One region of the Streptomyces sp. NPDC001508 genome, then DNA from elsewhere that is predicted to be linked to it. Evidence: riboswitches for the same ligand, from Rfam matches in the RefSeq annotation. Region 1 holds a riboswitch; each other region holds the start of a gene.

Region 1 (4,918 bases):
GAGCGGGTCAGGGTCGTCTCGGTCGACGGGCGTGCCGACGGCGGTTTCGACGTCGGGCTGGCCTCGGGCGAGTCGTTCCCGGCGCGCGCCGTCGTGATCGCCACGGGACTGTCGGGCCTGTCCCATCTGCCCCCGGAGCTGGCCGCCGCCGCGGCGGACGGACCCGCCCCGACGGGCCCGGTGTCCCACAGCTCCCAGCACCACGACCTCACCCGGTTCGCCGGCAAGGAACTGATCGTCGTCGGCGCCGGGCAGTCCGCGCTGGAGACCGCGGCGCTGGCGGCCGAAGCGGGCGCACGCGTGCGCGTGGTCGCACGGCGCCGCGTCGGCTTCGGTGCCCCGCCGTGGCACCGGCCGCGACTGCGTCCCGAGTCGCCGTTCGGCCGCGCCTGGTCGCTGTGGGCCCTCAGCCACTATCCGCACTCCTATCGCCACCTGCCCGCGCACACCCGGCACTACCTGGTCCGCCGGGTGCTCGGCCCGCTCGGCGCCTGGTGGTTGCGGGACCGCTTCGAGGGCAAGGTGCGGGTGGAGGAGATCGACCGCGTCCTGGGCGCGGAGGCCCCCGACGGCACGCCGGTCCTCACGGTCCGCACCCGTACCGGAGCCACCGGCCGCTTCCTGGCCGACCATCTCATCGCGGCGACCGGCTACCGCGTCGACATAGCCGCGATGGGCTTTTTGGGCCACGGCGTCCGAGCCCGGCTCGCCGTCAGCCGGGGCACTCCGGAACTCGGCGCGGGCTATGTCTCCTCGGTTCCCGGTCTCTACTTCACCGGCCTGCCCGCCGCGGCCTCCTACGGCCCGGTGATGGGCTTCGTGCGCGGCACCGAGTTCGCCTCGCCGCGCCTCGCGAAACACCTGGTGGCGGCACACGCCTGAGACCGCGCCACACCGGATGAGGGCGTTGCCGCGACCTCTGTCTCCGGCCGGAGGAGCGCAAGGGGCAGGCGGGAGCGGTGAGTCGTGGCGGCCCGCTGTCCGTATTCTCTGGTCATGGCCGCTCCTCCCACATGTTCACTCGTCGCCACCGACCTTGACGGAACGCTCCTGCGTGGCGACGACACGCTCTCCGACCGGTCCCTCGCCGCGCTCGCGCGTGTGGCACGCGCCGGCGCCCGGCACCTGGTGGTCACGGGGCGCCCGGCGCCACGGGTGCGGCCGTTGCTCGACACACTGGGCCGCGGGGGGCTCGCGGTGTGCGGACAGGGCGCGCAGGTGTACGACGCCGAAACGGACCGCCTGCTGTGGTCGGTCACCCTGGACCGGGAGTTGGCCGAGACCGCGCTCGGCAAGATCGAGGCCGAGGTGGGGCAGGTGTACGCGGCCGTCGACCAGGACGGGGTGAGCGGGCTCACGCTCATCGAGTCCGGCTATCTGATGCCGCATCCGACGCTGCCCGCCGTCCGTGTCGAGCGGCGCGACGATCTGTGGTGCGCGCCCATCAGCAAGGTGCTGCTGCGTCACCCCGCCCTGTCGGACGACGAGTTGGCGGCGACGGCGCGCGCGGTCGTGGGCTCGCTGGCGACCGTGACCATGTCGGGGCCCGGGACCGTCGAGTTGCAGCCGTGCGGTATCACCAAGGCCACGGGTCTTGCACTGGCCGCCGAGCACCTTCGGCTGGCCCCTGAAGGGGCCGTCGCCTTCGGTGACATGCCGAACGACATCCCGATGTTCGACTGGGCCGCCCACGGAGTGGCCATGGCCGGCGCCCACCCCGAGCTGAAGGCGGTGGCCGACGAGGTCACCCTGTCGAACGAGGACGACGGCGTGGCCGTCGTCCTCGAAAGACTGTTTCCGTGACGGGACGTGTCAGTAGGCGCCGTTGACGTTGTCGATCGAGCCGTAGCGCTTGGCGGCGTAGTTGCAGGCGGCCGTGATGTTGGCGACCGGGTCGTAGATGTCGTACGACGTCCCGGCCACGTGGTAGGCCCTGAACGTCGGGTCGATGACCTGGAGCAGACCCTTGGACGGGATGCCCTTCGCGGCGTTGGAGTCCCAGAGGTTGATGGCCCGCGGGTTGCCCGAGGACTCGCGCATGATGTTGCGGTGGATGCCGTAGTAGGTGCCGGGGATGTTCTTCTCCGCCATGATCGCGAGCGATTCGCGGATCCAGCCGTCGAGGTTGTTCGGGTACCCGGCAAGCGTCGTTCCGGCCGTCGTCACGGTCCCGGGGGTGGCCGCGTGGGCGCCGGTGGCGCCGAGGAGCGGCAGGGCGAGCACGGCGGCTCCGGTGCCGGCCACCGCGAGGGTACGGGCGAGGCGGTTGGTGCGGACGAGACGGTGTCGAGCGGCTGCAGACATGGCGTTGTTCCTCTCCGGCGCCTGCGAGGTGAGCTGTCGGGTTCGGGCGGGGGAGGTGCCCGGCCGGCCGCCGAAAGGCGACGCGACTTCACCCCAAGCCGTTCCGGCCGGCTGGTGCCGTCCGGCCCGGCGGCCTACCTGGGTCCCCCGCTCCTGCCGTACGAAATGTGGTTTGTCGATGGGTCATGTCGGGTGGCGGCAGGATTAGGCGTCCATCCGACTGGCCCGGAAGCTATGCGACTGCACATGTCGGAAACAAGGGGTGGATTCCCGGCTCGTACCAATTGACATGCGATTGAGACGAATGAGCCGCTTGATCCTTTGCTATCGCCAAGCGTCAACTCGACGTCGAGGAAAGGGTGGTGGGGGCTTCGGGCGGGGTGCTGCTGCCGCGATAAGGGGTGACTCAAGTCACTCCCCTCGAAGCTCAAGTGCATTCGGCACCAAGGGGAATTGAGATACTAATAGCGGCAAATCGGGCACTTCATCCCATGGTCCTCGGAATCCGCTTCTCCCAGGTTCGGTGGAAGATCACTTCACCGCCCGTCGTGCAGACCGCCTCGTCGGCGGTGACGAAGTGGCCGGCGTCACAGGAAATCTCCGAACGGACCTGGACCGTGGTGTCCCACGGCAGATCCGGGCGGTGCAGTCGCACCGAGTGCTCCGAGCGGGCGCGGGCCGACAACGGGTCGTTCCCGGTGATCGTGTACGTCTCCGTCGCGCCCTCGGTCCACTCCAGACCGTCCGGGTACGCGCGCGTGCCCTCGCGGCTCGGGGCCACCTCCACCCGCCACTCGTCCTCGGCGACGTCCCGCACCACCAGCCGCCCGGGGCGCGGCCCGTCCAGCGTGACGTACTCGCCCGCGCCCAGCGGCTCGGCCTGCTCGGGCTCTTCGAAGACGACCGCCGGGCCGGACACCCTGGCGCGCACCGGCAGTTCGAGCGAGCTGCCCGCCGGGTCGAGCACGCAGCCCGCCGCCGACTCGGGCCGTGGCCAGACCCACGGCCAGTACGCGGAGGAGACCGCGAGACGGATGCGGTGACCGGAGGGGAAGGCGTGCCCGGCCCCGCCCAGTTCGACGGTCGCCTCCTGCGGGCTGCCGGGTGACCAGGGCCCCGACTCCTGCGTGCCGCCCGGTGACGAGGGCGCCCCCTCTTGCGGGCCGCCCGGTGACGTGGGCGCCGACTCCTGTGTTCCGCTCGATGATCGGGGCGTCGCCTCCTGCGGGCCGCCCGGCGGCCGGGGTGCCGCATCCTCGTGGTCGGGCGGCGCCAGGTCCAGCACGCCTCGGGCGACCAGGGTCGACGAACCGTCCGGGGCGACGTCGCAGACCCGGATGATCAGCTGCGTCCGCGGCGCCATGCGGGTCAGTCGCAGTCGTACCCTGGGCCGTCCGAGCACCCAGGTCTCCTCGGTCACCTCGAAGTCGAAGCAGACGGACCGTCCGTCCTCGGCCCGCTGGTCGGGCGGCAGGTCGGCCTCGTCGCCGATCGGGCGGAAGCGGCCCGCGTCCACGCCGGTGTGCAGGGGTGAACGCACCAGGACCGGGGCGCCTCGGAGGTCGTGGGCGACGCTCGTCACGTTGGGGGACGGCCAGGCGGGTTCGCCGACCCAGCGGCCCGGCAGGGCGGCGCGGGCCGCGTCCGGGCGGTGGGACTCGACGACGTACGCACGCAGGAGCGGTTCGGACATCACCGGGCGCGCGCCCACGCCGCCGCGAGGAGCGGCGCCCATGGAGCCGTGGGAAGTGGCGGACGTAGACCCGCGGGAAGCGGCGGATACGGAGCCGTGGGGAGTGCCTGCCGCGGAGCCGCGGGGAGGGCCGGACGGTGAGCCGCGCTTGAGCCAGTGGTCCCACCAGCGCAGGGTTTCCTGGAGGAAGCCGATCGCCGGTCCGGGTGGCAGGTACAGGTCGGGGTAGTGGTGCGACCAGGGCCCGATCAGGCCGCGGACGCGGTCGTGGGGAAGGTGTTCGACCAGACGGAGGACAGTGTCGTGGTAGGGGTCGTACCAGCCGCCGACCGCCAGCACCGCCGCCTTGATGACGCCGAGGGTCGGAGGGCGGCCGGCGGGTGTGCCGGTGGTTCGGGGTGCGAGCCAGGTGTGCAGGGCGGGGGTCAGCGCCTCCAGACGGGTCGACCAGACGGCCTGCCAGGAGTCGCCGGCGTACCGCGGGTCGGGCGGGAGGGCGGCGGTCGTGAGCGCCGCGGCGGAACGGGCGAGCAGGCGGGCGGCGACGGCGGAACCTGCGAGGCCGTGCCCTTCGTTCTCGTAGCGGTCGTCGGGGCAGCAGACCGCGACGACCGCCTTGAGCGGCTCGGGCGCGAGGGCCGCGATCCGGAGGGAGGCGGAGCCGCCCCGGGAGATGCCGAACACGCCCACGTGGCCGTCGCACCACGGCTGTGCGGCCAGCCACTCGACGACCTCCGCCCCGTCGGCCGCCTCCGCGGCCTCCGCCGCCCGGCCCGCGCCCGCCGGTACTCCCTCGCTGCCGCCGTATCCGCGCGCGTCGACGCGGACGGAGACGTAGCCGTGCCCCGCGTACCAGGGGTGCCGCTGGGCGTCGCGCGGCGCCGTCCGGTCGGTGAGGCGGTCCGGGGCGTACTCCAGAAG
Region 2 (4,918 bases), on a different contig from region 1:
TCCTCTTCCGCAGGCGGGACTTCACCGGGATCGTCGACGGGGTGGTGATAGCGGGGGTCACCGCCACCGGGTTCGCCTTCACCGAGAACATCCTCTACCTCGGTACGGCCTTCGGCACGGACCAGCTCACCGGCGACCGCGGCATCGCCTCCGTCACCGCCGCCACCTTCTTCGTGCGCGTCATCATGTCCCCGTTCGCGCACCCCCTCTTCACCGTCCTGACCGGCATCGGCTTCGGTATCGCCGCGCGCGCCGCGGACCGCGGGCCCGCGCGGCGGGTCCTGCTGCCGCTGTGCGGGCTGCTGCTGGCGATGGGCATGCACGCGTTCTGGAACGGTTCGTCCACCTTCGGCGATTACGGGTTCTTCGCCGTGTACGGGGTGTTCATGGTGCCGGCGTTCGGGCTGCTGACCTGGCTGGCGATCTGGACCCGGCAGCGCGAGCTGCGGACCGTGCGGGAGGAACTGCCGGCGTATGTGTTCGCGGGCTGGCTGGGACCCGCCGAGCCGTTCGCGCTGGGCTCGATGGGGGCGCGGCGGCTGGCCCGGGACTACGCCGGCCACCACCTCGGCAAGCAGGCGGCGCGGGCGGTGGCCCAGTACGAGGCGTACGCGACATCCCTGGCGTTCCTGCGGCAGCGCGGCCGGCGGGGGCGGGCCGGCGCGGACTTCGTCGTACGGGAGCGGGAGTTGCTGGCCGAGCTGTGGCAGCGGCGGGAGGTGGCCCGGCCGGCCCTGGAGTACGCGGCACGGTCGAACGCGTCGGCGTGGCCGGGTCCCGGCGCCCCGACGCCGTACGGCTACTCGCGGCTGCCCCATGCCCATCCGACGGCGCCGTACCCGACGTACAACCCTTACCGGTCATAGCCCTGGACGCCACGCTGAGCCGCCGACTTTGCCCCGGCCTCGGCGAGAGTCCCCGCCGCGCGACGGCGGGGACCGTAGGGACACACGAGGGGCGGCGGCCCCGGCGAGAGGCGGAAGGGCCCTGAGGAACGACCGGGGGCGCACGCCATGAACCCCGAGCGCCCCGGGACGCACAGCCATGGGGCGCGGGGAACTGCGCGAGAACTCACGACGCTCCCCCAGCCGATCGACAACCTCCCCTCAGGCGGACCGCATTCGCCAGGTCAGGACGAAGCCCGGGTGAGGCGGTCGGTTTCCTCTTCCGTCAGGGTGAGGTCGGCCGCGGCGAGCAGGGCCGGGAGCTGGTCCACGGTCCGGGCCGAGGCGATCGGGGCGACCACCGTCGGCTGGGCCGCGAGCCACGCCAGCGCCACGCTGGGCACGGCGACACCGTGGGCGGCGGCGATCTCGTCCAGGGCCGTGAGGACCTTCTGGCCGCGCTCGCTCTGCAGGTGCTTGGCCGCGCCCTTGGCCCGCACGCTGTCGACGGTCGTACCGGGGCGGTACTTGCCCGTGAGGAAGCCGGCCGCCAGGGAGTAGTACGGGAGGGCGGCGAGTCCGGCGCGGGCGGCGACGTCCTGGAGCGGGCCCTCGTAGGTGTCGCGCGAGACCAGGTTGTAGTGCGGCTGGAGCGCCACGTACCGGGCGAGGCCCTCGCGGTCGGAGAAGTCCAGGGACGCCTGGAGCCGCTCCGCGCTGATGTTGGACGCGGCGATGTACCGCACCTTGCCGACCCGCACCAGCTCGTCGAGCGCGCCGATGATCTCCTCGACCGGCACGTCCGGCTTGTCGAAGTGCGTGTAGTAGAGGTCGATGTGGTCGGTGTCGAGCCGGCGCAGCGAGGCGTCCGCCGCGGCCTTGATGTTGGCGGCGGACAGTCCCGGGTGGTCGGGGTGCTGGCTGACCTTGGTGGCGATCAGCACGTCCGAACGGTTGCCGCGCGCCTTGACCCACCTGCCGATGATCGTCTCGGACTCGCCGCCCTTGTTGCCCTCGACCCACGCGGAGTAGGAGTCGGCGGTGTCGATGAGGTTGCCGCCGGCGGCCGTGTAGGCGTCGAGGACGGCGAAGGACGTCGGCTCGTCGGCGCTCCAGCCGAAGACGTTGCCGCCGAGGGCGAGCGGGAAGACCTCAAGATCGGAGGAACCGAGTTTGTGAAGGGAAGTCATACTCGCGTTCAACGCGCCCACCGGAACCCGCGATTCCATCATCGTGCGCAAAGACCGTGTAAACACCGGACCGGCAGCCCTGACGTCGGGGGGATGGGCGCCAGGACCGCCGGGGAACGGGGGGTGTGCGGGGAGATGCCGGGTGGGTCAGGGGGTGAGGCCCTTGCTGCGCAGCCAGGCCATCGGGTCGATGCCGCTGGACTGGCCGCCGGGGTGCACCTCCAGGTGGAGGTGGGGTCCGGTGACATTGCCCGTGGCGCCCACGCGGCCGATGACGTCCCCGGTGTTGACCTTCTGCCCGACGCTGACGCTGATCGACGACTGGTGGCAGAACCACAGCTCGGTGCCGTCGTCCAGGGTGAGGATCGTGCGGTAGCCGTAGGAGCCGGCCCAGCCCGCCTCGGTGATCGTGCCGGTGTGCACGGCCTTGATCAGCGTGCCCGTGGGGGCGGCGAAGTCGAGGCCGGTGTGGTAGCCGGAGGACCACATGGAGCCGGCCTGGCCGAAGGTGCTGGTAATCGTGTACGAGGAGGTCGGCAGGCTGTACTGCCTGGCCAGCGCGGCCAGCCGCGCCTCCTCGGCCTTCTTCTTGGCGGCGGCCTCCGCCTTCTCCTTGGCGGCGGCGGCCCGGGCCGCGGCCTCCTTCTCCGCCTTGGCCGCCGCGTCGGCGGCCTCCTGGTCGGCGGCGGACACGGCCGCGGCGACGGCCTTGGTCTCGGCCTGGCCCTGCTGCTGCTCGGCCTGGGCCATGATGCGGTTGCGCAGCGCCTCGCCGGCGTCGGTGGTGCCCTCGGCGCTGTCGGCCTCGGTCACGCCGACGCTGCTCAGGGCGGTCGCGGAGCCCTTGGTGGCCTCGGTGCCCGCGCCGTCGCCGTCGCCGAGCAGGGAACCGACGGAGGGCAGGTCGGGCATGGAGATGGACACCGGCGGCTTGCCGGTGTTGGCGCTGGCCATGCCGCCCGCGCCGACGGCGGCTATGACGCCGACGCCGAGGACCGTGGAGCTGCGGGCGAGTCCGCCGCCGCGCTGTCTGGCGACGCGATGCCGGCCGCGGAGCGGGCGGATGGAGTCCTCGGTGGGGTTCCACTCCTCCCAAGGGCCCTCGTCGGTGCGGTAGTTGCCATAGCCGAAGGTCTCGGTGCCGTACTGGCTCGGCGCGAACGGGGCTTCTGGGGCGGGCCGGTTGGACGCCACTCGGGCGTACTCCTTTCCTTCCTCCGCCTACCGGGTTAGCTGACGGGTTCGGAGCAGGAAGGTCTCCTACGCGCGTATACCGGCCGTGTCTCCACGGCGGTGTCCGCGTGATTCACCCCAAGGTGGTGGTTCCCCGGTTCCCTTGCGGGATTCGGCGCGTGAGCACGGAGCCGCCTCTTGTGACGACTGGGACAACCGCGCTGCGTTATCGAACGTTAATAGACCCGGCGGGCAGATTCCAAGCCGTTCAGCTTGATCATTAACGCTTTCCGGCATGGACTTACCACTCAGGACCTGCGAAAATCGGGCAAGTTGACCACGCGCGCTCGGAAACTCGGGCAACCCACGGGACTTGACGGTGTTTCAGTTGTTATGCGGAGGGCAGTCGTCCGATCACCGCTCGTGACCGTGAGCGAGCCGCGTCACCGTGGGCGGAAAACACTCAGGGCCGGAATCCATGTACTGGATTCCGGCCCTGAGCCTTCGTAGCGGGGACAGGATTTGAACCTGCGACCTCTGGGTTATGAGCCCAGCGAGCTACCGAGCTGCTCCACCCCGCGTCGGTGTTCCACCAGTGTACGCCATGAACAGGAGGGCGAGCACACGGATAACCTCCGGGCCCTTCCCGGGGGCCGCCCGGCGGTCGGCGGCCTCTTTCCCCGGGCCGGGCGGGCGCGGCCCTCAGTCGAGCAGATGGCGGTTCGGCTCCCTGGCCGCGGTCTCGTACTCGGGCAGGACGACGACGTCGACGCCCGCGGCCGTCAGCAGCCCGCTTCCGTCGGCCGCCGCGACGAACGTGTCCGGCTCCCGCCAGGCCGTGACCACCCGGCGCACCCCCGCGTCCAGGATCAGCCGAGCGCAGGGCGCGGGCCGCGAGGCCCGCCGGGCGCACGGCTCAAGGCTGCTGTAGACCGTGGCCCCGGCCAGCCGTGGATCCGCCGGGTCGGTCTTGGCGAGTGCGGCCTCCTCCGCGTGGACCACCGGGTCGCCCGCCTCCCGGGAGAATCCGCGTGCCAGCTCCGTCCCGTCCGCGGCCACCACGACCGCGCCCACGCTGAACGCCGTGCGCGAGGGCGGGCACCGCGCCGCCAGTTCGCAGGCGATCCGCAGCCAGTGCCGGTCCGCGGCGACGGCCGCCGGACCGCTCCCTGGGGCGGTCGGCTCGTACCGCATCAAAACCACGTCCTCGATCCGCCGGGTCTCCAGCAGCCGCAGCCGCCCGCGCTGGTACTCCCCCGGCCCGAACAGCCGGGGCGCCCCCGGGTCCCCGACGAGCAACGGGGCGACGACGAGCTGGAGTTCGTCGGCGAGACCCTGCCGGAGCAGTTGCGTGTGGACGCTCCCGCCGCCCTCGACCATCAGGCGCCGCACCCCACGCGCCGTGTACAGGTGGGACAGGAGGGCCGGCCAGTCGAGGCGGGGGCCCAGCGGGACGACATCGGCGGCGATACCGGCCCGCCGCGCCCGCTCGGCGCCCTCGTCCGTCGCGTAGAGGACCTTCTCGCCGCCGGTGTGCCAGAACCACGCGTCCGGGTCCAGGTCGCCCGAGCCGCTGACGGCGACCTTGAGCGGGTACTCCGGCCGGCCGGCGGCGAGCCGGGCCGTGCGCCGCTCGGGCGCGTTGACCAGCAGCCGCGGGTTGTCGGCGCG
Region 3 (4,918 bases), on a different contig from region 1:
ATGGCCCGGACGTGCCCGTTGTAGGTGGCGATCCTGCCGCGCAGATGCTTGAGCACGGGCACGCCGCGTGTGTCGAAGCCGGTCGTCACCATGACGGTGCCGGCCACCGCGGTGAGCCGGGCCACGGCCCGCTCGAAACGCTCGGCCACCTCGTCCGGGTCGGTGCCGGGCCGCAGGATGTCGTTGCCGCCCGCGCAGAAGGAGACGAGGTCCGGCGCGAGTTCGACCGCCTGGGGGATCTGCTCGGCCACGATCTGGTCGAGCAGCCGTCCGCGCACGGCGAGATTGGTGTACCGGAAGTCGCCCTCGGGGCGGCGGTCCGCGAGCAGGACCGCGAACCGGTCGGCCCAGCCGACGAACGCCCCGTCGGGGCCGGGGTCGCCGACGCCCTCGGTGAAGCTGTCTCCCACCGCCACGTACGACCCGATCACAGCTGTGTTGTCACTCTTCGAATCGTCTGCCACGTCGGTCCATGATTCCCCTTCGGATGTGACCTACGCGATCGTAGGAAAGGGTTGACGAACGGTGAGATAAGACACTCCCCAAGAGTTTCCCAACGCGGGAACAGGCCGGAGGGCGGGGGTGTTGGGCGAAGGATTGCCGCGCCCGCCGGGCGCACATGGCGTGGGCCGCACCGGGACTCCGGTGCGGCCCACGCCATGTGCGGGGGTGTCGCTGCCGTCAGACGGTGACGCCGTGTGTGCGGAGGTAGGCGAGCGGGTCCACGTCCGAGCCGTAGTTCGCCGTGGTGCGGATCTCGAAGTGCAGGTGCGGGCCCGTCACATTGCCGGTCGCACCGGACAGGCCGATCTGCTGGCCCGGGGTCACGGTCTGGCCGGCCGAGACGGACAGCCGCGACAGGTGGGCGTACTGCGCGTAGTAGCCGTCGGCGAGCTTGAGGACCACCTGGTTGCCGTAGGCACCGCCCCAGCCCGCGGAGACGACGGTGCCCGCGCCGACCGCCTTGAGCGAGGTGCCGGTCGGGACGACGAAGTCGACACCGGTGTGGTAACCGCTGGACCACATGCTGCCCGCCGTGTGGTAAGCGGTCCCGATCCGGGCGCCGTTGACCGGGAGGCCGTAGCCGGCGGTGTCGGTGGTGCCGGCGGTCCCGGTGTTCTGGGCGACCGGAGCGCTGTCGGACGAGGTGTCGGACGAAGAAGGCGCCGACGGCTGCGCGGACCCGGCGGACTCGGCGGACTCGGCGGACGAGGACTTCTCGGAGGACGGCTCGGTGGACGAGGAGTCGGTCCCCGTCCCGGCCCGCTCCCCGAGCGTGAGCTTCAGACCGGGGTGGATCAGCGAGGGATTGCCGCCGATGGCCTCACGGTTGTCCTGGTAGATCCGCTGCCAGCCGCCGCTGACTCCCTGTTCCTCGGCGATCTTGGCGAGCCAGTCGCCCTGCCGCACCGAGTACGTCCGGGTGCCGGAGTGCGCGGCGGCCGTCGTCTGCTCAACGGTGCCGGACTGGACGGACTGCTGCGCGGCGGCGCGGGGCGCCGAGTCGGGGGTGGCGGCGTGTGCCCCGGCGGCGCCGATGAGCGGCAGGGCGAGCGCGGCGCCGCCGGTTCCGGCGGCGGCGATGGAGCGGGTGAGTCGCTGGGACTTGGGACGGCGGTGCTTACCCTTCGCGGGCATGGCGAATTCCTCTCCGGCGCCTGCGAGGTGAGCTGTCGGGTTCGGGCTGGAGCTGCCCGGCCGCGCAGGGCGCGGCTTCACCCCTAGCCGTCCCGGAGACCGGGACAGGCAGTCGTGCCTGGTGGGTCCCCCGCTCCTGCCGGGCACGGGTGAGTGTGTGTCGGGGATCCGGGCGGCGGCAGGATTCGGCGGTCCGTCCGGATTGGTGGCGAACGTAAGCGAGCGGGACGCGAACGGACAAGGAGCCGCTTCACCCGGTGCGCGTTTCCCGTGATCCGTCGCGGGAATTCCCGGTCACCGTCCGTGCATGTCGCGGTGGCGGGCTTTCCCAATTCCCGCAAGAAGCCCGTGCATTACGTGGTCATGACGGACGACGCACCGTCACGGGTATGACGCTCCTCACGCCCCTCACCGCATAACCGGCAATCCAGACAGAAGAGTCAGACGCGGTACGGCCGAAGGACCGCGGTGTCCCGATCGTCGCGGAGTGCGGTGCGCAGCCCGTGGCACCACAGCACGGCATCACGGTCGGGTACGACCGTCCTCGGCGATGTCCGTCATAAAGCCTCACAAGTGCCCCCAGATCCGCTCACGCCGCACCATCATCAAGTGCGGCGAGCCTGTGGGGCAACGCCTGTGGATAACTCGCTGCCGCGGGAAATCCATGTCGTATGGTCGACGGCGTGCCCGTCGACGACCCACGTCGCGGGGAGTGACCGCGAGGAGCCTCCGTGACACAGCAGGTCCCGTCGACCGAACCCGAACTCGCCGGTGTGCGCAACTTCCGTGATGTGGGCGGACTGCCGACCGCGGACGGCCGGCGGGTGCGCCCCGGCGTGCTGTTCCGCAGCGGTCATCTGGCGCATGCGACCGAGTCCGACGCCGCGTTCCTCTCCTCCCTGGGCCTGCACACGATCTTCGACTTCCGCAACGGCGCCGACCAGAAGCTGGAGGGGCCGGACGTCGAACTGCCCGGCGTGCGCAACGTCAATCTGCCGCTGACCGACCCTGCGGACGGCGCCGAGTTCTGGACGATGGTCCGCGACGGCGACGTCGGCGAGCTGCGGCAGCTGCTCGGCGACGGCAAGGCCGAGCACCGGATGATCGTCTCGTACCGCTCGATCATCACGGAGCGCACCGCCGAGCACTCCCGGGTGCTGCACGCGCTGGCCGAGGACAGCGTCCCTGCGCTGATGCACTGCGCGGCGGGCAAGGACCGCGCGGGCCTGTCCATCGCCGTGACACTGCTCGCCCTCGGAGTGGAGCGCGAGGCGATCCTGGCCGACTATCTGGAGTCGAACGCCAAGCACCGCCGCTACCGGGTGCGCCGCAGCGGCGGCGCGGACACCGCGTACACCCCGGAGATCATGGAACTGATCAGCCCGCTGTTCGACGCGCGCGCCGAGTATCTGACGGCCGCCCTGGAGACCGTCGAGCAGACCTGGGGCGGTGTCGACGCCTATCTGGAGCAGGGGCTGGGTCTGGCGTCGCCGACCCGGGAGCGGCTGCGCGAGCGGCTGCTGGACTGACGGACGCTCACTTCGGGGCCGTCACCCGGCCGTCGTGCCGTCGCCGCTCATCCCTTGGCGCCCACCTCGAACAGCAGATAGATGAAGCCCGCCACGATGTGGCCGACGGCGATGTAGATGATCAGCCGGACCCACAGGGCGCGCGGGAACTTCTCCTCCATGTCAGTCATGGCAGCTCTCCAGTGATGGGGCCCAGGCACAGCGCGGCCGTGGGACTTTGCAGCAGGGTGTGGACGAACAGAAGCTCCACCCCGCCGTGGTCCTCGGCGGCGAGGCGGTGCGGGGTCAGCGAGTCGAAGTGCGCGCTGTCGCCGGGAGCGAGGACATGGGCGGTGTCCCCGAGGCGCAGGGCGAGCCGGCCCTTGAGGACGTACAGCCACTCCTCGCCGGGGTGCACGCGCACGATGTCGCGCTGCGAGCCGTGGGGCACGCGGACGCGCAGTGCCTGCATGCCGCGGCCGGGGGCGCCGGCCTGCCAGTAGGTCCAGCCGCCCGCACGGGTCGGTTCCATGTCGGCGGCGCGCACGATCGCGTCCCGGTCGGCGACGGTCTCGCCGAGCAGTTCCGAGACGGTCGTACCGTAGACGCGGGCCAGTGCGAGCAGCATCGGCAGGGAGGGCTGGCGCTGTCCGGTCTCCAACCGGGACAGATGGGCGGGCGACAGCCCTGCGGAGTGCGCCGCCGCCTCCAGCGTGAGGCCGGCGCGGCGGCGCAACGAGCGCAGCTGGAGCGCGACGGCGGACAGCTCGGCTTCGGAGGAGCTCACGCCTCCATTGAGCCGCAGGCTTGCCCCTCAGGCAAATTTCTTGCCTCAGAGGCAAACGCCGCCCGACAACCGGCGAAGTCGTGCGGGACGGTCACCGGTTGGCGACCGCCTGCTTGATCAGCGTCTTGCCGAAGTCCCACATCAGACCGCCACCGCTGTGCGCGTCGTCCATCACGGCGGTGAAGGCGTCCACGAACCGGTCGACCTCGGCCTCCCCGATGACCAGCGGGGGGATCAGCTTGATCACCTCCAGGTGGTCGCCGGAGACCTGGGTCAGGATGCGGTGCCGCTGGAGCAGGGGCACCACGACCATCTGCGCGAACAGGCCCTTGCGGGCGGCCTGCAGCATGGTCCAGCGGCTACGCAGCTTGAGCGAGCTGGGCCTGCCGAACTCGATGCCGATCATCAGGCCCCGGCCGCGGACGTCGGCGAGCAGTTCGTACTTGTCGACGAGCGCGGCCAGCCGGGAGCGCAACAGCTCGCCCGTCGCCCGGGCGCGCGCGACGATCTGCTCGTCCTCCATCACCGCCAGCACGGCGAGACCGGCGGCCATCGCCTGCGCGTTGGAGCCGAAGCTCGCCGAGTGGACCAGCACGCGGTCCATGGACGAGTAGACCTTCTTGAAGATCCAGTCCTTGCCGAGGGTGGCGCCGACCGGCACATAGCCACCGGACAGTGCCTTGGCCACACACACCAGGTCCGGTTCGACGCCGTCCTCGTGCTGGTAGGCGTAGAAGTCCCCGGTCCGGCCGAGTCCGGTCTGCACCTCGTCGGCGATCAGCAGGGCCTTGTGCCGGTGCAGCAGGTCCTGCGCCGCGCGCAGATAGCCGGGCGGGGCCTCGTGCACGCCCTTGCCCTGGACCGGCTCGACGACCAGCGCGGCGACGTCGCCCTTCGCCAGTTCCCGGGCCAGGGCGTCGAGATCGCCGAGGGGTACGGCGGTGTCGGGCAGCAGCGGGGCGAAGCCGTCCCGGAAGCCCTTCTC
Region 4 (4,918 bases), on a different contig from region 1:
AGCCACCGCGTGCCGACGGCCGCCGCCCCGGCCAGCGAGGCCACCGCCGTCATCCCCATCGGGAACACCGTCGACCAGCGGCGCACGTCGTAGCGCGGGCGGGGCCGTACCATCTCCGCGAGCACCAGGACGGCACAGCAGGCCAGGTCGAGGGCGAGCAGCCCCACGGTCACGCTGTGCAGGACGTCCTTATCGTCCTCGTTCCACAGATACAGCGCCGGGCCGCCCGCGGTGATCAGCTTCGCCCCGGCCAGCGCCGAGATGGCGAGCGCGCCGGCCAGCACCCAGTGGTCCCCGGCCCCGTCGAGCAGCTGCCGGGCGTCGAACCGGGCCAGCGCGACCGGATAGAGCGCCAGCCCCAGCCAGAACAGCACCAGCGCCGTGTGCGCGAGCCACGCCGTCGACTCCGCGGCGGCCAGGGTGGCGCCGAGCACGGCGAGCCCCTGGGTGGCCACACAGATCAGGAACACCGTCCCGGGCATCCGCCGCCGCAGGCCCCGTCCGGCGAGGAACAGCAGCACCGGCCAGAGCACGGAGGCCAGGGCGAGCAGCACGGCGGCGAGGGTGTGCCCGCCGAGCACGGAGATCCGGGTGCCGAGCACCGTCGTCGCGGCCACGGCGGTGAGCGCGTCCGGCCTTCGCGCCTCGGCCGGCCATCGCTCCCGGTCGCGCAGCATGCCCGCGACGAAGTCCACGGCGAGCGCAGCCCAGGCGACACAGCTCAGCGCCAGCGCGATCAGGGACAGAACCTCGTACCCGGTCAGGTACAGACCCAGCGAGACGATGCCGGTCGCCATCACGGCGGCCCCGGCCGCCGGCGGACGCTGCGCCCACCAGGCGCGAAGGGGTGAGGTGCCGGGCATGCGCCCGATGCTAGGGAGCACCGGGCGCGCCGACGGCGTGGCACGCGCGCGTACGTCCCAAAAACGCGCGGGCGCCGGACACGGCGGGACACGAACGCGCGTGGAGGCGAGCCGGACACCGTCTGTACGACGGCTATCGCAGAGAACGCGCCCACGCGCGCGTGGCGGCGGGAGCACCATCGACCTCTTCGACGGTCGACCAGAACGCGCCCACGCGCGCGTGGAGGCGAGCCCGGCCGGTCAGGCCGGCCGTACCACGCTGTGGATGATCGAACTCCCGGCGTAGTAGATCGACTCCTCGCGGACGTAGGCGCCCGGCTTCGGAGCGTGGATCATCATGCCGTCGCCGATGTAGAGGCCCACGTGGGTGACGTCGTCGTAGAAGAAGATCAGGTCGCCCGCCTGTGCGTCGGCGAGGGAGACCGTGGTGCCGGCGTCGACCTGGCTGTAGGTGGTGCGCGGCAGGCTGACGCCCGCGGCCTTCCAGGCGGCCTGGGTGAGCCCCGAGCAGTCGTAGGAGTCGGGTCCGGTCGCGCCCCAGACGTACGGCTTGCCGATCTGCGCGCGGGCGAACGCGATCGCCTTCTCGGCCTTGGTGGCGTAGCCGGAGCCGGAGGAAGAGGACGACGAAGAGGAAGAAGACGACGAAGAAGACGACGAAGAGGACGAGGAACCCGCGGAGTTCGACGCGTCGCTCTTCTGCCGGGCCGCCTCCTGCTCCGCCTGCTTCTTGGCCAGCTCGGCCGCCTTCCGCGCGGCCTCCTCCTGCTTGCGCTTCTCGATCGCCGCGAGCCGTGCCTTCTCCTCCGCCGTCAGCTTCGACAGCAACTGGCGCGCGGTGGAGAGCTTCTTCTGGACGGTGGCCTTGGCGGTCTGGAGTTCGTCCTGCGACTCGGTGAGCGTCTCCAGGCTCTTGGTGGCCTCCCGCCGCTTCTTCATGGTCGCCGACTGCTCGGTGACGTAGTCGTCGACCGCGGTCTTCTGACGCGAGGTCAGCCGGCTCATCAGCTGGGTCTGGTCGAAGTAGTCCTGCGGGGTGTCCGAGAGCAGGAAGGTGGCGGTGTCGGGGGAGGCGGCCCCGGTCCGGTACTGCGCGGCGGCGAACGTCCCCAGTTCCTCACGGGCCTTGTTGAGCCGGCTCGTGCGCCGGGCGACGTCGTCCAGGAGGGTGTCGACCTGCTTGCGCTGCTTGCCGGTCTTCTCCTTGGCCGCGTTGTACTTCTCGGTCGCCGACTCGGCCTGCCGGTACAGGTCGTCGACCTTCCGCTGCACCTCCTCCACGCTGGGCCGGTCGCCGTCGGGAGTGGGGGCGGCGTTCGCCGTCTGGGAGAGCAGGGCCACGGAGGTGAGGGCGGCGGTGGCCAGGGCGGGGGTCCGTATGCCGGTCGCGCGGGTACCCGCGGAGCGCGACTTGCGATGCGACGCCAAGGGAGGCGACTCCTTCCGTGCTCCGCCTACCGAGTTAGCTGTCGGGTTCGGGCGGGTGGTTCGGAAGGCTTGCCCTACGGCCCCTCCCCATGCGGGAGTTGGGCCGATTCACCCCAAGGTCGGTGTGGGTCCCCGGCTCCGCGCACCACGCGGGCGCGCCGGACTCGGCGGAGGCCGTGCGGCCCGGCGACGTTCGCCGGTGGGGGTCGTACGGCCTGCCCGGCACGGTAGCCAACTCGTGTGGCCCCTGTGAAGGTTGATGGGTGATATGCCCGATACATTTTCGTGACCTGTCAGGGGGATTCCGTCTGGGTGACAGGGCGATTCCGTACGGTGAGCGGTTTGCGCGGCCTGCGCCCGGAAGCGGGCCCGCCGGAGGAACCGGGCCATCTTCCCGGGGCGGCCGCGGGTTGTCGGTGGCGCGGCCTAGACTCGGAGAGCGATGAGCAGCCTCTTTGACGACAGCTTCCTGGCGGACCTCCGAGCCCCCCGAGGGCAGGACGAGGAGCCCCCGCCGCCGCCCGAGGACGATCACGCTCCGGAGCCGGTTCCGGACGATCTGTTCGGCGGGAAGTTCGACGTGCCCCCGGACCGGGACTCCTATTACGGCAACGGCGCCCCACGGCCGGTCATCGACCCGGCCACGCTTCTGCACGGGCTGAACGAGAACCAGCGCGCCGCCGTCGTGCACGCCGGCTCCCCGCTGCTCATCGTGGCCGGCGCCGGCTCCGGCAAGACCCGGGTGCTCACGCACCGCATCGCCCATCTGCTGGCGGAGCGCAAGGTGCACCCGGGGCAGATCCTCGCGATCACCTTCACCAACAAGGCCGCGGGCGAGATGAAGGAGCGCGTCGAGCACCTCGTCGGCCCGCGCGCCAACGCCATGTGGGTGATGACCTTCCACAGCGCGTGCGTGCGCATTCTGCGCCGTGAGAGCAAGCGCCTCGGCTTCACCTCGTCCTTCTCGATCTACGACGCCGCCGACTCCAAGCGTCTGATGGCCCTGGTCTGCCGCGATCTGGACCTCGACCCGAAGCGCTTCCCGCCCAAGTCCTTCAGCGCCAAGATCTCCAACCTGAAGAACGAGCTGATCGACGAGGAGGACTTCGCCGCCCGGGCGAGCGACGGATTCGAGAAGACCCTCGCCCAGGCGTACGCCCTCTACCAGTCCCGTCTCCGCGAGGCGAACGCGCTCGACTTCGACGACCTGATCATGACCACGGTCAATCTGCTGCGCGCCTTCCCGGATGTCGCCGAGCACTACCGCCGCCGCTTCCGCCATGTGCTCGTGGACGAGTACCAGGACACCAACCACGCGCAGTACGCCCTCGTGCGCGAACTCGTCGGGACCGCCGAGCAGCCGGTGGACGTGCCGCCGGGCGAGCACGACCTGCCGCCCGCCGAACTGTGCGTCGTGGGCGACGCCGACCAGTCGATCTACGCCTTCCGCGGCGCGACCATCCGCAACATCCTCCAGTTCGAGGAGGACTACCCGGACGCGATGACGATCCTGCTGGAGCAGAACTACCGGTCCACGCAGACGATCCTGTCCGCAGCCAACGCCGTCATCGAGCGCAACGAGTCCCGCCGCCCCAAGAACCTGTGGACCAACGCGGGCGCGGGCGCCACGATCACCGGGTATGTCGCGGACACCGAGCACGACGAGGCGCAGTTCGTCGCCGACGAGATAGACCGGCTGACCGACGCGGGCGAGGCCAAGGCCGGCGATGTCGCCGTGTTCTACCGCACCAACGCCCAGTCCCGTGTCTTCGAAGAAGTCTTCATCCGCGTCGGCCTGCCCTACAAGGTCGTCGGCGGTGTCCGCTTCTACGAGCGCAAGGAGGTCCGGGACGTCCTCGCCTATCTGCGGGTGCTGGCCAACCCGGAGGACTCGGTCCCGCTGCGCCGCATCCTGAACGTGCCCAAGCGCGGCATCGGCGAGCGCGCGGAGGCGATGATCGACGCACTCGCGCAGCGCGAGAAGATCAGCTTCCCGCAGGCGCTGCGCCGCGTGGACGAAGCGTACGGCATGGCCGCCCGGTCCACCAACGCCGTCCAGCGGTTCAACACGCTGATGGAGGAGCTGCGTACGATCGTCGAGTCCGGCGCGGGCCCGGCGACCGTCCTGGAGGCGGTGCTGGAACGCACCGGCTATCTCGCCGAGTTGCAGGCCTCGACCGACCCGCAGGATGAGACCCGGATCGAGAACCTTCAGGAACTCGCCTCCGTGGCCCTGGAGTTCGAGCAGGAGCGCGGCGAGGGAGAGACGGCCGCGGGAGGCACGCTCGCCGACTTCCTGGAGCAGGTCGCGCTGGTCGCCGACTCCGACCAGATCCCGGACGAGGAGGAGGGCGACGGCGTCATCACCCTGATGACCCTGCACACCGCCAAGGGCCTTGAGTTCCCGGTGGTCTTCCTGACCGGCATGGAGGACGGCGTCTTCCCGCACATGCGCGCCCTCGGCCAGACCAAGGAACTGGAGGAGGAGCGGCGCCTGGCGTACGTCGGCATCACGCGCGCGCGGGAGCGGCTCTACCTCACCCGGTCCACCATGCGCAGCGCCTGGGGCCAGCCCTCGTACAACCCGCCGTCGCGGTTCCTGGAGGAGATCCCGGCCGCCCACCTGG

What was found. Region 1 has a riboswitch for cyclic di-AMP ahead of ABT245_RS25120 (transglycosylase SLT domain-containing protein). Riboswitches for the same ligand answer to the same signal wherever they lie in the genome.
Region 2: it holds a riboswitch for cyclic di-AMP, as region 1 does, so the genes downstream of both, ABT245_RS41520 (M23 family metallopeptidase) here and ABT245_RS25120 (transglycosylase SLT domain-containing protein) in region 1, are expected to answer to the same signal.
Region 3: it holds a riboswitch for cyclic di-AMP, as region 1 does, so the genes downstream of both, ABT245_RS44855 (M23 family metallopeptidase) here and ABT245_RS25120 (transglycosylase SLT domain-containing protein) in region 1, are expected to answer to the same signal.
Region 4: it holds a riboswitch for cyclic di-AMP, as region 1 does, so the genes downstream of both, ABT245_RS38670 (C40 family peptidase) here and ABT245_RS25120 (transglycosylase SLT domain-containing protein) in region 1, are expected to answer to the same signal.

What each region holds. Positions count from the first base shown of each region.
Region 1 covers NZ_JBEPAP010000030.1:10,212-15,129, reverse strand. Annotated here, with positions in the region: gene ABT245_RS25130 (FAD-dependent oxidoreductase) at 1-882, shown strand, start outside; gene ABT245_RS25125 (HAD family hydrolase) at 997-1,803, shown strand; gene ABT245_RS25120 (transglycosylase SLT domain-containing protein) at 1,813-2,304, opposite strand; cyclic di-AMP (ydaO/yuaA leader) riboswitch at 2,310-2,485, opposite strand; gene ABT245_RS25115 (CocE/NonD family hydrolase) at 2,789-4,918, opposite strand, start outside.
Region 2 covers NZ_JBEPAP010000084.1:10,922-15,839, reverse strand. Annotated here, with positions in the region: gene ABT245_RS41530 (PrsW family intramembrane metalloprotease) at 1-866, shown strand, start outside; gene ABT245_RS41525 (aldo/keto reductase) at 1,130-2,074, opposite strand; gene ABT245_RS41520 (M23 family metallopeptidase) at 2,222-3,268, opposite strand; cyclic di-AMP (ydaO/yuaA leader) riboswitch at 3,278-3,435, opposite strand; tRNA gene ABT245_RS41515 (tRNA-Met) at 3,755-3,828, opposite strand; gene ABT245_RS41510 (dihydrofolate reductase family protein) at 3,950-4,918, opposite strand, start outside.
Region 3 covers NZ_JBEPAP010000114.1:5,368-10,285, forward strand. Annotated here, with positions in the region: gene ABT245_RS44850 (SGNH/GDSL hydrolase family protein) at 1-431, opposite strand, end outside; gene ABT245_RS44855 (M23 family metallopeptidase) at 682-1,638, opposite strand; cyclic di-AMP (ydaO/yuaA leader) riboswitch at 1,643-1,800, opposite strand; gene ABT245_RS44860 (tyrosine-protein phosphatase) at 2,370-3,167, shown strand; gene ABT245_RS44865 (DUF6126 family protein) at 3,215-3,337, opposite strand; gene ABT245_RS44870 (helix-turn-helix domain-containing protein) at 3,334-3,933, opposite strand; gene ABT245_RS44875 (aspartate aminotransferase family protein) at 4,025-4,918, opposite strand, start outside.
Region 4 covers NZ_JBEPAP010000070.1:25,014-29,931, forward strand. Annotated here, with positions in the region: gene ABT245_RS38665 (tellurite resistance/C4-dicarboxylate transporter family protein) at 1-863, opposite strand, end outside; gene ABT245_RS38670 (C40 family peptidase) at 1,104-2,291, opposite strand; cyclic di-AMP (ydaO/yuaA leader) riboswitch at 2,300-2,471, opposite strand; gene pcrA (DNA helicase PcrA) at 2,734-4,918, shown strand, end outside.